3 regions of the Pseudomonas sp. OTU750018 genome follow, and region 1 is predicted to be linked to each of the others. Evidence: predicted binding sites of a transcription regulator. Region 1 holds the regulator's gene; each other region holds the start of a gene.
What was found. Region 1 encodes sigma-54, which starts transcription at its own class of promoters, with help from an activator protein. Its sites were predicted from a motif close to ANTGGCATNNANNTTGCTNT; they were not measured.
Positions count from the first base shown of each region.

Region 2: HCI85_RS04545 (ammonium transporter) is a predicted target of sigma-54. The motif match lies at 1,425-1,444, and genes of this name have one in related genera.
Region 3: HCI85_RS09460 (CmpA/NrtA family ABC transporter substrate-binding protein) is a predicted target of sigma-54. The motif match lies at 1,708-1,727, and genes of this name have one in related genera.

Region 1 covers NZ_JAAPAU010000004.1:216,385-220,685, forward strand. The annotation lists gene rapZ (RNase adapter RapZ) at 1-268, opposite strand, end outside; gene ptsN (PTS IIA-like nitrogen regulatory protein PtsN) at 271-744, opposite strand; gene hpf (ribosome hibernation-promoting factor, HPF/YfiA family) at 760-1,068, opposite strand; gene HCI85_RS19705 (RNA polymerase factor sigma-54) at 1,262-2,776, opposite strand; gene lptB (LPS export ABC transporter ATP-binding protein) at 2,915-3,640, opposite strand; gene lptA (lipopolysaccharide transport periplasmic protein LptA) at 3,643-4,185, opposite strand; gene lptC (LPS export ABC transporter periplasmic protein LptC) at 4,172-4,301, opposite strand, start outside.
Region 2 covers NZ_JAAPAU010000001.1:936,825-941,125, reverse strand. The annotation lists gene HCI85_RS04550 (putative bifunctional diguanylate cyclase/phosphodiesterase) at 1-1,222, opposite strand, end outside; gene HCI85_RS04545 (ammonium transporter) at 1,479-2,774, shown strand; gene HCI85_RS04540 (hypothetical protein) at 2,776-3,420, shown strand; gene HCI85_RS04535 (superoxide dismutase) at 3,481-4,062, opposite strand; gene HCI85_RS04530 (LysE/ArgO family amino acid transporter) at 4,239-4,301, opposite strand, start outside.
Region 3 covers NZ_JAAPAU010000002.1:124,537-128,837, reverse strand. The annotation lists gene acnB (bifunctional aconitate hydratase 2/2-methylisocitrate dehydratase) at 1-1,293, shown strand, start outside; gene HCI85_RS09465 (YgdI/YgdR family lipoprotein) at 1,427-1,636, shown strand; gene HCI85_RS09460 (CmpA/NrtA family ABC transporter substrate-binding protein) at 1,852-3,048, shown strand; gene HCI85_RS09455 (ANTAR domain-containing response regulator) at 3,050-3,628, shown strand; gene alaC (alanine transaminase) at 3,768-4,301, shown strand, end outside.

The sequences.
Region 1 (4,301 bases):
GATAGATCACATCGCACTTGATGTGCCGTGCGCGAACTTCTTCAAGCAGCTCGGGAAAGCGCTTGAGGTGGCTCGGCAGGTTGCGCGCATCAATCGACACCGCGACCTGCGGATGCAGCAGTTCGGTGTGCAGCAGGGCGCGCTCAGCCAGTTCAGGCAGCAGCCCGGCTGGCAGGTTGTCGATGCAGTAGAAACCGTTGTCCTCAAGCACATCGAGGGCGGTGCTCTTCCCGGAGCCGGAGCGACCGCTAACGATGATCAGGCGCATGCTCAGGCTCGGTTGAGTTGGCTTTGTACGTCCACAACCACCTGATACAGGGCTTCGCTGCTTTCGGCTTGGCGCAGGCTGGCACGCACATCGCTGCGATCGAGCATGCTGGCGATCTGCCGGAGCAGTTCTAGGTGAGCGTCGGTGGCAGCTTCGGGCACCAGCAGAACAAACAGCAGGTCCACAGGCGCACCGTCGATGGCGTCGAAGTCTACTGCAGCGTCCAGGCGCAGCAAGGCGCTGATCGGCGCGGTACAACCCGGCAGGCGACAGTGCGGAATGGCAATGCCATTGCCGAAACCGGTCGAGCCAAGTTTTTCCCGGGCTATCAGGCTTTCGAAGATGTCTTGGCCGTCCAGGTCAGGTAGCTCACGGGCCACCAGGTTGGCAATCTGTTCGAGGACACGTTTTTTGCTGCCGCCCGGCACGTTCACTAAAGAACGGCCGGGGGTCAGGATAGTTTCAAGTCGGATCATAGGAGGTAGACGATGTCAGCGGGCCATAGCGCCCTGTTGACGTTCGAGCTGTTTTTCCTTGTGTTTGATGAGTTGTCGGTCGAGTTTATCAGTCAGTAGATCGATGGCTGCGTACATGTCTTCATGTTCGGCATTGGCGACGACTTCACCGCCAGCAATGTGCAGGGTCGCTTCGATTTTCTGTTTGAGTTTCTCGACCTCCATGGTGACTTGTACATTGGTGATCTTGTCGAAGTGGCGCTCCAATCGGCCGAGTTTTTCGGCGATGTAGTCGCGTAGGGCGTCGGTCACATCCAGCTGGTGTCCACTGATGTTGACTTGCATACCGCTTTCTCCTTGTTGCCGTGTGTAAGAGGCAGGCATGAGGCCTGCCGCCGGAACACTGTGGCGTGGAAGACTCGGGTAGAACGAGCCTGGCACGGTCGCTGATTGCATGTTGGCAGTATGGCTGCTTTTGCGAAAAGGCGAGGCCTGGGCATGTTCTGTCTGGGTTGATGTCTTCCTTCTTCGTGCCGCCTTAGATCAATCGTTTGCGCTCACTGGAAGGCGCTATTCCGAGGGACTCACGGTACTTGGCGACCGTGCGGCGAGCGACTTGAATGCCCTGTGCTTCCAGTAAACCAGCGATCTTGCTGTCACTCAACGGCTTTTTCGCATTTTCCGCGGCGACCAGTTTTTTGATGATGGCGCGGATTGCCGTGGACGAGCATTCGCCGCCTTCAGAGGTGCTGACGTGGCTGGAAAAGAAGTATTTCAGCTCGTAAATGCCACGCGGGGTGTGCATGAATTTCTGCGTGGTCACCCGCGAGATGGTCGACTCGTGCATGCCCACCGCTTCGGCAATATCGTGCAGCACCAGGGGTTTCATTGCCTCATCGCCGTAGTCGAGGAAGCCGCGCTGGTGTTCAACGATCTGCGTGGCCACTTTCATCAAAGTTTCGTTGCGGCTTTGCAGGCTTTTGATAAACCAGCGCGCTTCCTGCAGCTGGTTACGCATAAAGGTGTTGTCGGCGCTGGAATCGGCGCGTTTCACAAAGCCGGCGTATTGCGCGTTGACCCGCAGGCGCGGCATGGCTTCCTGGTTGAGTTCAACCAGCCAGCGCTCGTTGTGTTTGCGCACGATTACATCGGGTACCACGTATTCCGGCTCGCTGGATTCGATCTGCGAGCCAGGGCGCGGGTTGAGGCTTTGAATTAGGTCGATAACCTGGCGCAGCTCGTCTTCTTTGAGCTTCATGCGGCGCATCAACTGGCTGTAGTCGCGGCTGCCGAGCAGGTCGAGGTAGTCGCTGGCCAGGCGCTGAGCTTCGCTTAGCCAAGGGGTTTTCGCCGGCAGCTGACGCAGTTGCAGAAGCAGGCACTCGCCCAGGTTGCGCGCGGCGATACCGGTGGGCTCGAATTGCTGGATGCGGTGCAACACGGCTTCGACTTCGTCGAGCTCGATGTCCAGTTCCGGGTCGAAGGCCTCGACCACTTCTTCCAGGGTTTCTTCCAGGTAGCCCTGTTCGTTGATGCAGTCGATCAGGGTGACGCCGATCAGTCGATCCTTATCGGACATCGGGGCCAGGTTGAGCTGCCAGAGCAGGTGGCTTTGCAGGCTCTCACCGCTGGAGGTGCGGGTAGTGAAATCCCACTCGTCATCATCGTTGGTGCTGCTGGGCAGGCTGCTGGCGCTGGTCTGGTAGATATCTTCCCAGGCGGTATCGACGGGCAGCTCATTGGGAATGCGTTCGCCCCAATCGCCTTCTTCCAGGTTGTCCACGGTCTGCGTGGCTTCCTGGTAGTTGGTTTCCTGATAGGGCGCTTCGGGCTGTTCGCTGGGGCTGGCGCTTTCTGCGCCATCAGCCATAGGGTCCGAATTGTCGAAATCATCGCCATCTTCCTGGCGTTCGAGCATCGGGTTGGACTCCAAAGCCTCCTGGATCTCTTGCTGAAGATCCAGGGTAGACAGTTGGAGCAGGCGGATGGCCTGTTGCAGCTGCGGTGTCATCGTCAGCTGCTGGCCCATTCTCAGGACTAGCGATGGTTTCATTGCAGACCTTATTTACCGGCGTCTGTGCGCAATCCACAACAGGGCGTTTTCAAAAAGCGCCACTAGGAAGCAAATTATATGCCTGACTTTAAGGGTTTTGCCTAGCCTTGGCTGCAGTCGGCTTGAGAAAAGCGGTGGTTACAGCCGGAACTCATGCCCCAGATACACTTCTTTGACTGTCTGGTTGGCCAGAATGGCCTCGGCATCACCCTCTGCGATCAGCTGGCCATCGCTGACGATATAAGCGGTTTCGCAGATATCCAGGGTCTCGCGCACGTTGTGGTCGGTGATCAATACACCGATACCCTTGGCCTTGAGGTGGTGGATGATCTGCTTGATATCGCCGACGGAAATCGGATCGACACCGGCGAAGGGTTCGTCGAGCAGGATGAACTTGGGGTTAGTCGCCAGGGCGCGGGCAATTTCCACGCGGCGGCGCTCACCACCAGACAGGCTCATGCCGAGGTTGTCGCGGATATGGCTGATATGGAATTCCTGCAGCAGGCCTTCAAGTTCCTTGCGACGAGCGGCACCGTCCAGGTCCTTGCGGGTTTCCAGGATGGCCATGATGTTGTCGGCGACGCTGAGCTTGCGGAAAATCGAGGCTTCCTGCGGCAGGTAGCCAATGCCGGCGCGAGCGCGGCCATGCATGGGCTGATGACTGACGTCGAGATCATCGATCATCACGCGACCCTGATCGGCCTGTACGAGGCCGACGATCATGTAGAAACAGGTGGTCTTGCCGGCGCCGTTGGGGCCAAGCAAGCCGACAATCTGCCCGCTGTCGATACTCAGGCTGACGTCGCGCACAACCTGGCGGCCTTTGTAGCTCTTTGCCAGGTGTTGGGCTTTCAATGTGGCCATTATTACTGCGCCTGCTGGTCGGCTGGTTTGTTCTTCGGCTGGATCACCATGTCGATGCGCGGACGTGGCGCGGTGACGTTGGTGCCTGTGGCGCGGCCGGCGTTGACGATCTGGCGCTGGGTGTCATAGACGATTTTTTCGCCTTCGAAGGTGTTGCCTTCCTGAATCACCTTGGCCTGATCGATCAGGACGACGCGTTCGTTGGCCATGAAGTACTGAATGGTCAGGCCGTAAGCCTTGACGATCTGCTTGTCGGCTGACGGTAGTTGCTCGTAATAGGCCGGCTTGCCGACGGAGGTAAATACCTCGACATCGCCTTGGGCATTCTGGGTGATGGTCACGGTGTCGCCAGTGACCTTCATGGTGCCCTGGGTGATGACGACATCACCGCGGTAGACCGCTACGCCTTGCTTGTCATCAAGTTCCGCGCTGTCAGCCTGGATGCGGATAGGCTGTTCGCGATCGGAGGGTAGGGCCCAGGCGCTGACACTTCCGACTGCGGCGCTGAGGCTGAGTAGTAGGGGGAGGGTGTTAACGAGCCTCATGCTGACCTCTTACGTTGGACAGCAGGAGCATCCTGCCGTCATTCATGTACGCTTTCATTCCTTTTGCCGTGGTCACCCCATTGGCCGCGTCGATTCTAACGGCTTGCTGGGTCTGC
Region 2 (4,301 bases), on a different contig from region 1:
AACGGTTGCGTGAGCGGCTCTTGGCCAGGGTCATGGTCTGTTCGGCTTTCTGCAGCAGCTTCTCGGTGCTGTCGCCGTCTTCCGGGAACAGGGTGATGCCGATGGTGGCGCGCAGACGCACCTGCTGCTGATCGAGCATAAAGGGGTTGTCGAGGTCGTCGAGGACGCTCTGCGCCAACTCAGCCGCCTCGTAAGGCTGCTCGATATCAGCCTGTACCAGCGCGAACTGATCGCCCCCCAAACGGGCCAGGGCGCCGAGGCGGCCACTGTGGCTACGCAGTCGGTCGGATAGGGCCAGCAGCAGTTGATCACCGGTCTGGTAACTGAACTGTTCGTTGATGCCTTTGAAGTCATCTAGGCCTACGCACAGCACGGCCACGCGGCGCTGCAGGCGGCCGGCGTCTCCCAGGATTTGGTCAAGCTGCTGTTGCAGCTGCTGGCGGTTGGGCAAACCAGTGAGGAAGTCATACTGGGCCATGCGCAGCAGGCTATTTTCTGCTTCACGGCGCAGGTTGGTGTTGCGTTCGATGGAAGACAGCAGCTGGTTGGCGGTGTTAATCCAAAGCCCCAGTTCATTCTTCTCGTTGCCCTTGAGCATCGGTAGCTTGTGCTCGCTGGGGCGGTCCGGGTTGATATTGGTCAGGTGCTCGATGATCTTCGACAGCGGTTTGGTCAGCAGCCAGTGATAGACCAAATACAGCACCAGGCCCATAGCTAGCGCACGCAGCACGCCTGAGATAAAGATGATGACGGAGTTGGTAACAAAGCTTTCGCCGTAGGGCGCGGTGTCGAGGGTGATGCTGAGGTCGCCGTAATACTCGCTGTAGGGGCCGCGGCCGACCAGTTGGGTAGTGAAGTTCTGTTCTTTGCCGAGAATCGGGTCGGTGAGCCAGCGTGTGGGGATGTCGACCTGCTCTCGGGCTTTCTCCGCCAGCATCGGCTCGTTGGGGTGACCGATAGCCGCCATTCGCACGGATTCGTGCTGGAACAGGCCCTCAATCACCTGCATGCCCATTTCCCGGTCCAGGCTGTAGACCGCCTGCGTGGAGGGGTCACGGAACATGCCGAGAATACGGTGCGCGTCATTGGCGACTGCCTGACGTGTTTTGTAAACGTCGAAAACAATCTGGGCAAGACTCAAGACCACGCCAACGATCAGCGCTGAGAGCAGCACCACGCGGAGTAACTTAAGTGACAAGCTGTTTTTGAGTTCCAGCTTCAAATGACGGTTCCTTGTTCGGGCCTTCGGCGTCACACGCTAGTGAGTATTGGCAAAGTCGCGCTTGCAGTCAAAGGGCCATTACTAAAGTTTGTCGAACAAATTATCTGCGCGGCGATGGCGCGGCTGCTGACCGCTGAATTGGCCTGCTGCACTGTGTCGGTGCGAGTTGCCCGAGGCTTGAGCGCCGTTTGGCGGTTTCTTGCTTGGCATGAGAGTTGCGAAGCCCCGTGTATTCACCTTCATGGGGGACGCTGCAATGAAAAATCGACTGATAGGGATAGCGGTATTTGCGGTTTCGCCACTGGCTCAAGCGGCCAGCGATGAGGCACTCAACACCGCCTGGCTGGTGTTGGCCAGCGTGTTGGTGTTTTTCATGCAGGCCGGCTTTGCCTTGCTGGAAAGCGGTATGTCGAGGGCCAAGAACGCCGTCAATGTGATGATGAAAAATTACATGGATGGGTGCGTGGGGGGGATCACCTTCTGGCTGTTCGGTTTTGGCTTGATGTTCGGCAGCAACATCACTGGCTGGTTCGGCATGAGTCATTTTGCACCGCACGATGGCGAGCCGTGGGATTTCACCTTTCTGCTGTTTCAGATGATGTTTGCGGCCACGGCGGCGACCATCGCCAGCGGCGCGATGGCTGAGCGTACGCGCTATTCGGCCTACCTGATTGGTGCGGTGGTGATCAGTGGGTTTATCTACCCGGTATTCGGCAGCTGGGTATGGAGCGGCATCTATGGCGGCCAGGGCTGGTTGGCGGCGCTGGGGTTTATCGATTTCGCCGGTTCGACCGTGGTACACAGCATCGGCGCCTGGTGTGCGTTGGCCGGTATTCTGGTGCTTGGGCCGCGTCTGGGGCGTTTTGCTGCGGACGGCACACCGCGCAGCATTCCTGGGCATAACCTCAGCCTGGTCGCGCTGGGCGGTTTTATCCTCTGGGTCGGCTGGTTTGGCTTTAACGCCGGCAGCAGTCTGGAGATGAATGTCAGCCTCGGCCTGATTGCCTTAAATACTCATCTGGCGGCATCAGCCGGGGCGTTGGGGGCCTTTCTGGCGCAGCGCAGCACCTCCAGCCCGGTGCTGCTGACCACTACGGTGAATGGCTCACTCGGCGGCCTGGTCGGCATCACCGCCGGTTGCGCAACCATGTCGCCGCTGTTTGCCCTGCTGACCGGACTGGTGGCCGGTGGTGTGGTGGTCTTCGGCATGCGTCTGCTGGAGCGCTGGCAGCTCGATGACGTGGTCGGTGCCGTACCGGTGCATGGCTTTGCCGGTGTGTGGGGCACTGTCGCGGCCGGACTATTTTTCAGCGGTGACCTGTTCAACTGGTCGCGGGTTGGTGTGCAGCTGCTCGGCGCGGGTGTTGCGTTTGTCTGGGCCTTCCCGCTGGCGCTGATGCTCTATCTATTGCTGGCGAAAACCCTCGGCCTGCGTACCTCGACCCAGCATGAGCAGCGTGGCTTGGATTATGCCGAGCATGCCGAAGTGGGCTATCCCGAGTTCAACCTGGCTGTGACCTTCGACAGTAACGACCTGCCGAGGAGGGTGTGACATGAGCCTGGCAACTCGCCGACGGGCGATCTACACAGGGCTGGCAGGCCACTTTGCTGAAGACGAACTGCTGGCTGTGCTGGCACTGTGGGAAAGTAAATACGCGGACAAACCGCCGTTTGCACTGAATGAGTTTCTGGGTGAGGTGGCGGCGACCTGCGAGCGCAAGTTGGAGCGTGCCAAGCTCTACCGCGAGCTGGTGGGGGCGCTCACGGGGCCGTTATCGGCGTTGTTGCCGGACCCAGAACCGCAGCTGCTCAGCTGGCGGCAGCGCATGGGCCTGAGCGCACCGCCGAGCAATACGGCAGACGTGCATGCACGGCATACCTTCGAGGCGTTAAGCCGGGTGCTGTTCAACGGACTGGACGCTGGCCTGCTGCCACGTCTGCAGCGTTTCGCCGCAGGCAATCTGAGCAACCTGCTGGGCAGTAATGAGCAGCGTTTGCGCGTGCGGGCCTGGCTTGAGCAGGGTGCAGAGCTGGACGTGGCCAACCTGGGGCTGGAGCAACTGCGGCAACTGCTCAACCTGCTGTATATCGGGCTGTGTGAATACCTGGGGCCAGTGGTGGCCGATCAGCGTCTGTCTATGGCTGTACAGCAAGTGGAGGCGCTGCACCTGGCATTTGCTCCGCGCAAACTGCTGTAAACCTTGGCCCCGATAGCAAAAAACCCGGCGCAAGGCCGGGTTTTTTGTGGGTAACGCAGGTTACGCGGCGTAGTTTTTCGCCACGAAGTCCCAGTTGACCAAGTTCCAGAACGCTTCAACATACTTCGGACGCATGTTGCGGTAGTCGATGTAGTAAGCGTGTTCCCACACGTCGCAGGTCAGCAGCGGGGTGTCGCCGCTGGTCAGCGGGCAGCCGGCGCCGATGGTGCTGGCCAGAGCCAGGGAACCGTCAGCCTTCTTCACCAGCCAGCCCCAGCCGGAACCGAAGGTGCCGATGGACACTTTGCTGAACTCTTCCTTGAACTTGTCGAAGGAACCGAACGCGGCGTTGATCGCGTCAGCCAGGGCACCCGTCGGTTGGCCACCGGCGTTAGGCGCCAGGCAGTTCCAGTAGAAGGTGTGGTTCCAGACCTGAGCGGCGTTGTTGAAGATGCCACCCGAAGAGGTCTTGACGATTTCTTCTAGGGTTTTGCCTTCAAACTCGGTGCCTGGGACCAGGTTGTTCAGGTTCACGACATAGGTGTTGTGGTGCTTGTCGTGGTGGAATTCCAAGGTTTCCTTGGAAATGTGCGGCTGCAGGGCGTCATGTGCGTAGGGCAGCGGCGGCAATTCGAAAGCCATTGTCTATCTCCTAATCAGGTCAGGTGCGGTGTGCGCGAGGCCGATCACGGGCGGCCATCTCAGCGGCGTGAGTTATCTCTTTGCGCCGCAAGCCCTTGATCATAGCACCGGCACTGCGCCTTAAACACGCGGCAACTGTGTGGAAAACCACCTCGGCATGTTGCATCAGGGCCGTTTTAGAGCATGCCGGGGTTGCTCAATAGCTGCCAGGCAATGCTGAACATCATCAAGGCCACGCC
Region 3 (4,301 bases), on a different contig from region 1:
CTGGTCATGCAGTCGTTCTGCCACACCGCGGCTTATCCGAAGCCAATCGACGTCACCACCCACCACACCCTGCCGGATTTCATCCGCACCCGTGGCGGCGTGTCCCTGCGTCCTGGCGACGGCATCATCCACAGCTGGCTGAACCGCATGCTGCTGCCGGATACCGTCGGCACCGGTGGTGACTCGCACACCCGCTTCCCGATCGGCATCTCCTTCCCGGCCGGTTCCGGTCTGGTTGCCTTCGCCGCTGCCACTGGCGTAATGCCGCTGGACATGCCGGAGTCGGTATTGGTGCGCTTCAAGGGCAAACTGCAACCAGGCATCACCCTGCGTGACCTGGTGCATGCCATCCCTTACGTGGCCATCCAAAAAGGCCTGCTGACAGTAGAGAAGAAAGGCAAGAAAAACATCTTTTCCGGCCGCATCCTTGAGATCGAAGGTCTGGACGAGCTGACCGTTGAACAGGCTTTCGAGCTGTCCGACGCCTCTGCCGAGCGTTCCGCTGCTGGTTGCACCATCAAGCTGCCGGAAAAGGCGATTGCCGAGTACCTGCGTTCGAACATCACCCTGCTGCGCTGGATGATCAGCGAAGGCTACGGCGATGCCCGCACCATGGAACGTCGCGCTCAAGCGATGGAAGCCTGGTTGGCCGATCCGAAGCTGATGGAAGCCGACAAGGACGCCGAGTACGCCGAAATCATCGAAATCGACCTGGCCGAGATCAACGAGCCGGTTCTCTGCGCTCCGAACGACCCAGACGATGCTCGTCTGCTGTCCTCCGTTCAGGGTGAGAAAATCGACGAAGTGTTTATCGGTTCGTGCATGACCAACATCGGTCACTTCCGCGCTGCCGGTAAGTTGCTGGAAAAAGTCGAAGGCACCCTGCCGACTCGCCTGTGGCTGTCGCCACCAACCAAGATGGACCAGCATCAGCTGACCGAAGAAGGCTACTACGGCATCTACGGCAAAGCAGGCGCGCGCATGGAAATGCCAGGCTGCTCGCTTTGCATGGGTAACCAGGCACGCGTTGAGGCGAACTCCACCGTGGTGTCGACCTCTACCCGTAACTTCCCCAACCGTTTGGGCGATGGTGCCAACGTCTACCTGGCTTCGGCTGAGTTGGCGGCTGTTGCTGCCATCACCGGCAAACTGCCAACTGTTGAGGAATACATGGTCTACGCGAAGAAAATCGACACCATGGCAGCGGACGTCTACCGCTACCTGAGTTTCGACCAGATCGCCGAGTTCCGTGAAGCTGCTGCAAACGCCCAGATCCCTGCTGTTCAGGTTTAAGCGTTACCCGCAACAAGAAAGCCCCGCCTAGTGCGGGGCTTTTTTATTGCAGCCTGGCTTGCCAGGCAATGCTCAGCAGCTACCTTCTGAAATGGGGGTGCAACAACGCACCACGGACCATCAGGAGAGCCTCATGAAACACTGGATTATTGCTGCACTCTGCGTATTCAGCCTGGCCGGCTGCAGCAGTGAATACATTATCAGTACCACCGACGGGCAGATGCTTACCAGCGACGGCAAACCGCAGCTGGACGAGGACACCGGCATGATCGAGTTCACCGACAGTGAAGGCCGCAAACAGCAAATCCCACAGAGTTCAGTCAAGCAGATGCTGGAACGCTAAACCAGCTCTGCCAGTCCCAAACCGAACCTCGCTACGGCGGGGTTTGTTCTGTCTGCGTCCCCGTACCATGCACTGGCATACGCCTTGCTTTGGCTTAAGTCACTAAGCCTTTCCAACGGCGGAAACGGCTCAAATAGACAATGGTGTCGTTCTGATCGCTGACTGAAGTCAGTGCTTGGCACGGCACCTTTTTGTGTGGGCATAGGAAACGCACCATGAATGAGCACGAGATCAGCCGCAGCGACACACCGGAAAAACCGGTGCTGAACATCGGCTTTATGGCCCTCACAGACGCCGCATCGGTCATCGTCGCCGCCACCCAGGGCTTCGCCGAGAAGCATGGACTGACCCTTAACCTGCAGCGCCAGGCTTCCTGGGCCACGCTGCGCGACAAATTGCTGAGCGGCGAACTCGATGCAGCGCATAGCCTCTACGGCCTGATCTATGGCGTACAGCTGGGTCTTGGCGGTGCACCAGCCACCGATATGGCCGTGCTGATGGGCCTGAACCAGAATGGCCAAAGCATCAACCTGTCGCCCGCCTTGCAAGCTGCCGGTGTGAGCACTGGCAGCGCATTGGCGCAACGCGCGCACCAGCCTGGCGCAAAACTGACCTTCGCCCAGACCTTCCCCACCGGCACCCACGCCATGTGGCTGAATTACTGGCTGGCCAGCCAGGGCATTCACCCATTGAGCGACGTGGACAGCGTCGTCGTACCGCCACCGCAGATGCTCGCCCACCTTAAAGCCATGCGCATCGATGGTTTCTGCGTCGGTGAACCCTGGTGCGCTCAGGCCGTGAATGAGCAGATGGGTTGCACCCTTATAACTAGCCAGGCCATCTGGCCGGACCACCCGGAGAAAGTTCTGGGCTGCACCCGTGAGTTTGCTGAACAGTACCCCAACAGCGCGCGTGCGTTGATCATGGCTGTGCTGGAAGCCAGTCGGTTTATCGATGAGAGCGAAGAAAACCAACGCAGCACCGCGCAACTGCTCAGTGGTAGCGAGTATGTCGATGCGCCTCTGTCGGCGATTCAGCCGCGTTTCCTCGGCCAGTATCAGGACGGCCTCGGCCATGCCTGGCAGGATGCCCACCCGCTGCGCTTCCACGCAGGCGGCGCAGTCAACCAGCCGTACCTGTCCGACGGCATGTGGTTTATGACCCAGTTCCGCCGCTGGGGCCTGCTGCGTGACGACCCAGACTACCTGGCGATTGCTCGCCAGGTGCAGCAACTCGACCTTTACCGCCAGGCTGCCGAAGCGCTCGGCATCGACATACCAAGCGACATGCGCCGCAGCCAGTTGCTCGATGGCCAGGTCTGGGACGGCAGCGACCCGGCCGTTTACGCGCGCAGCTTTGCCCTACACGCCCTGGCCGATGCGCCCCTCAGTATTCAACAGGAGAGCCGCTAATATGCTGCGCATCCTGCTGATCAATGACACCGCAAAGAAGGTTGGCCGCCTGAAAAACGCCCTGACCGAAGCCGGTTTCGAGGTCATCGACGAATCCGGATTGACCATCGACCTGCCGGAACGGGTCGAGGCAGTTCGGCCTGACGTGATCCTGATCGACACCGAATCACCGAGCCGCGACGTGATGGAACAGGTGGTGCTGGTCAGCCGTGATCAACCGCGGCCGATTGTCATGTTCACCGACGAGCACGATCCCGGCGTGATGCGCCAGGCGATTCAGAGCGGCGTCAGCGCCTATATCGTCGAAGGCATCCACGCCCAGCGCCTGCAGCCGATTCTCGACGTGGCCATGGCCCGTTTCGAAAGCGACCAGGCGCTGCGCGCACAGCTGCAGGCTCGCGATGCCCAGCTGGCCGAACGTAAGCGCATCGAGCTGGCCAAGGGCCTACTTATGAAGATGAAAAGCTGTGACGAAGAACAGGCCTACACCCTGATGCGCCGGCAGGCCATGAGCCGCCAGCAGAAACTGGCGCAGGTGGCCGAACAGATCATCGCCATGCACGACATGCTCGGCAGCTAAGCCAATCGCACTGTTATGCCGCAGCGCCGTTTGACTGTGCTGGACAGCCGGGTGGCGCGGCGCTTATCTTCGCCGCCTGGCCAGCGCACTGGCCAACGTCGCTCGGACGGTTCCGGGCGCTTACGTATCCGAGGAAAGCATGGCTGACCAAGCTTCGCGCCGCTTTGCGCGCATTGATCGACTCCCCCCCTACGTTTTCAACATCACTGCCGAACTGAAGATGGCCGCGCGTCGCCGTGGCGAAGACATCATCGACTTCAGCATGGGCAACCCGGATGGCGCCACGCCGCCGCACATAGTCGAAAAGCTAGTGCAGGTCGCCCAGCGTGAAGACACCCACGGCTACTCCACCTCACGCGGCATTCCGCGCCTGCGTCGCGCCATTTCGCGCTGGTACAAGGACCGCTACGAGGTCGAGATCGACCCGGAAAGCGAAGCTATCGTCACCATCGGTTCCAAGGAAGGCCTGGCGCACCTGATGCTTGCCACCCTGGACCATGGCGACACCGTGCTGGTGCCCAACCCCAGCTACCCGATTCATATCTACGGCGCTGTCATCGCCGGCGCCCAGGTGCGTTCGGTGCCGCTGATTCCTGGGGTGGATTTCTTCGCCGAGCTGGAGCGGGCGATTCGTGAGTCGATCCCCAAGCCGAAGATGATGATCCTCGGCTTC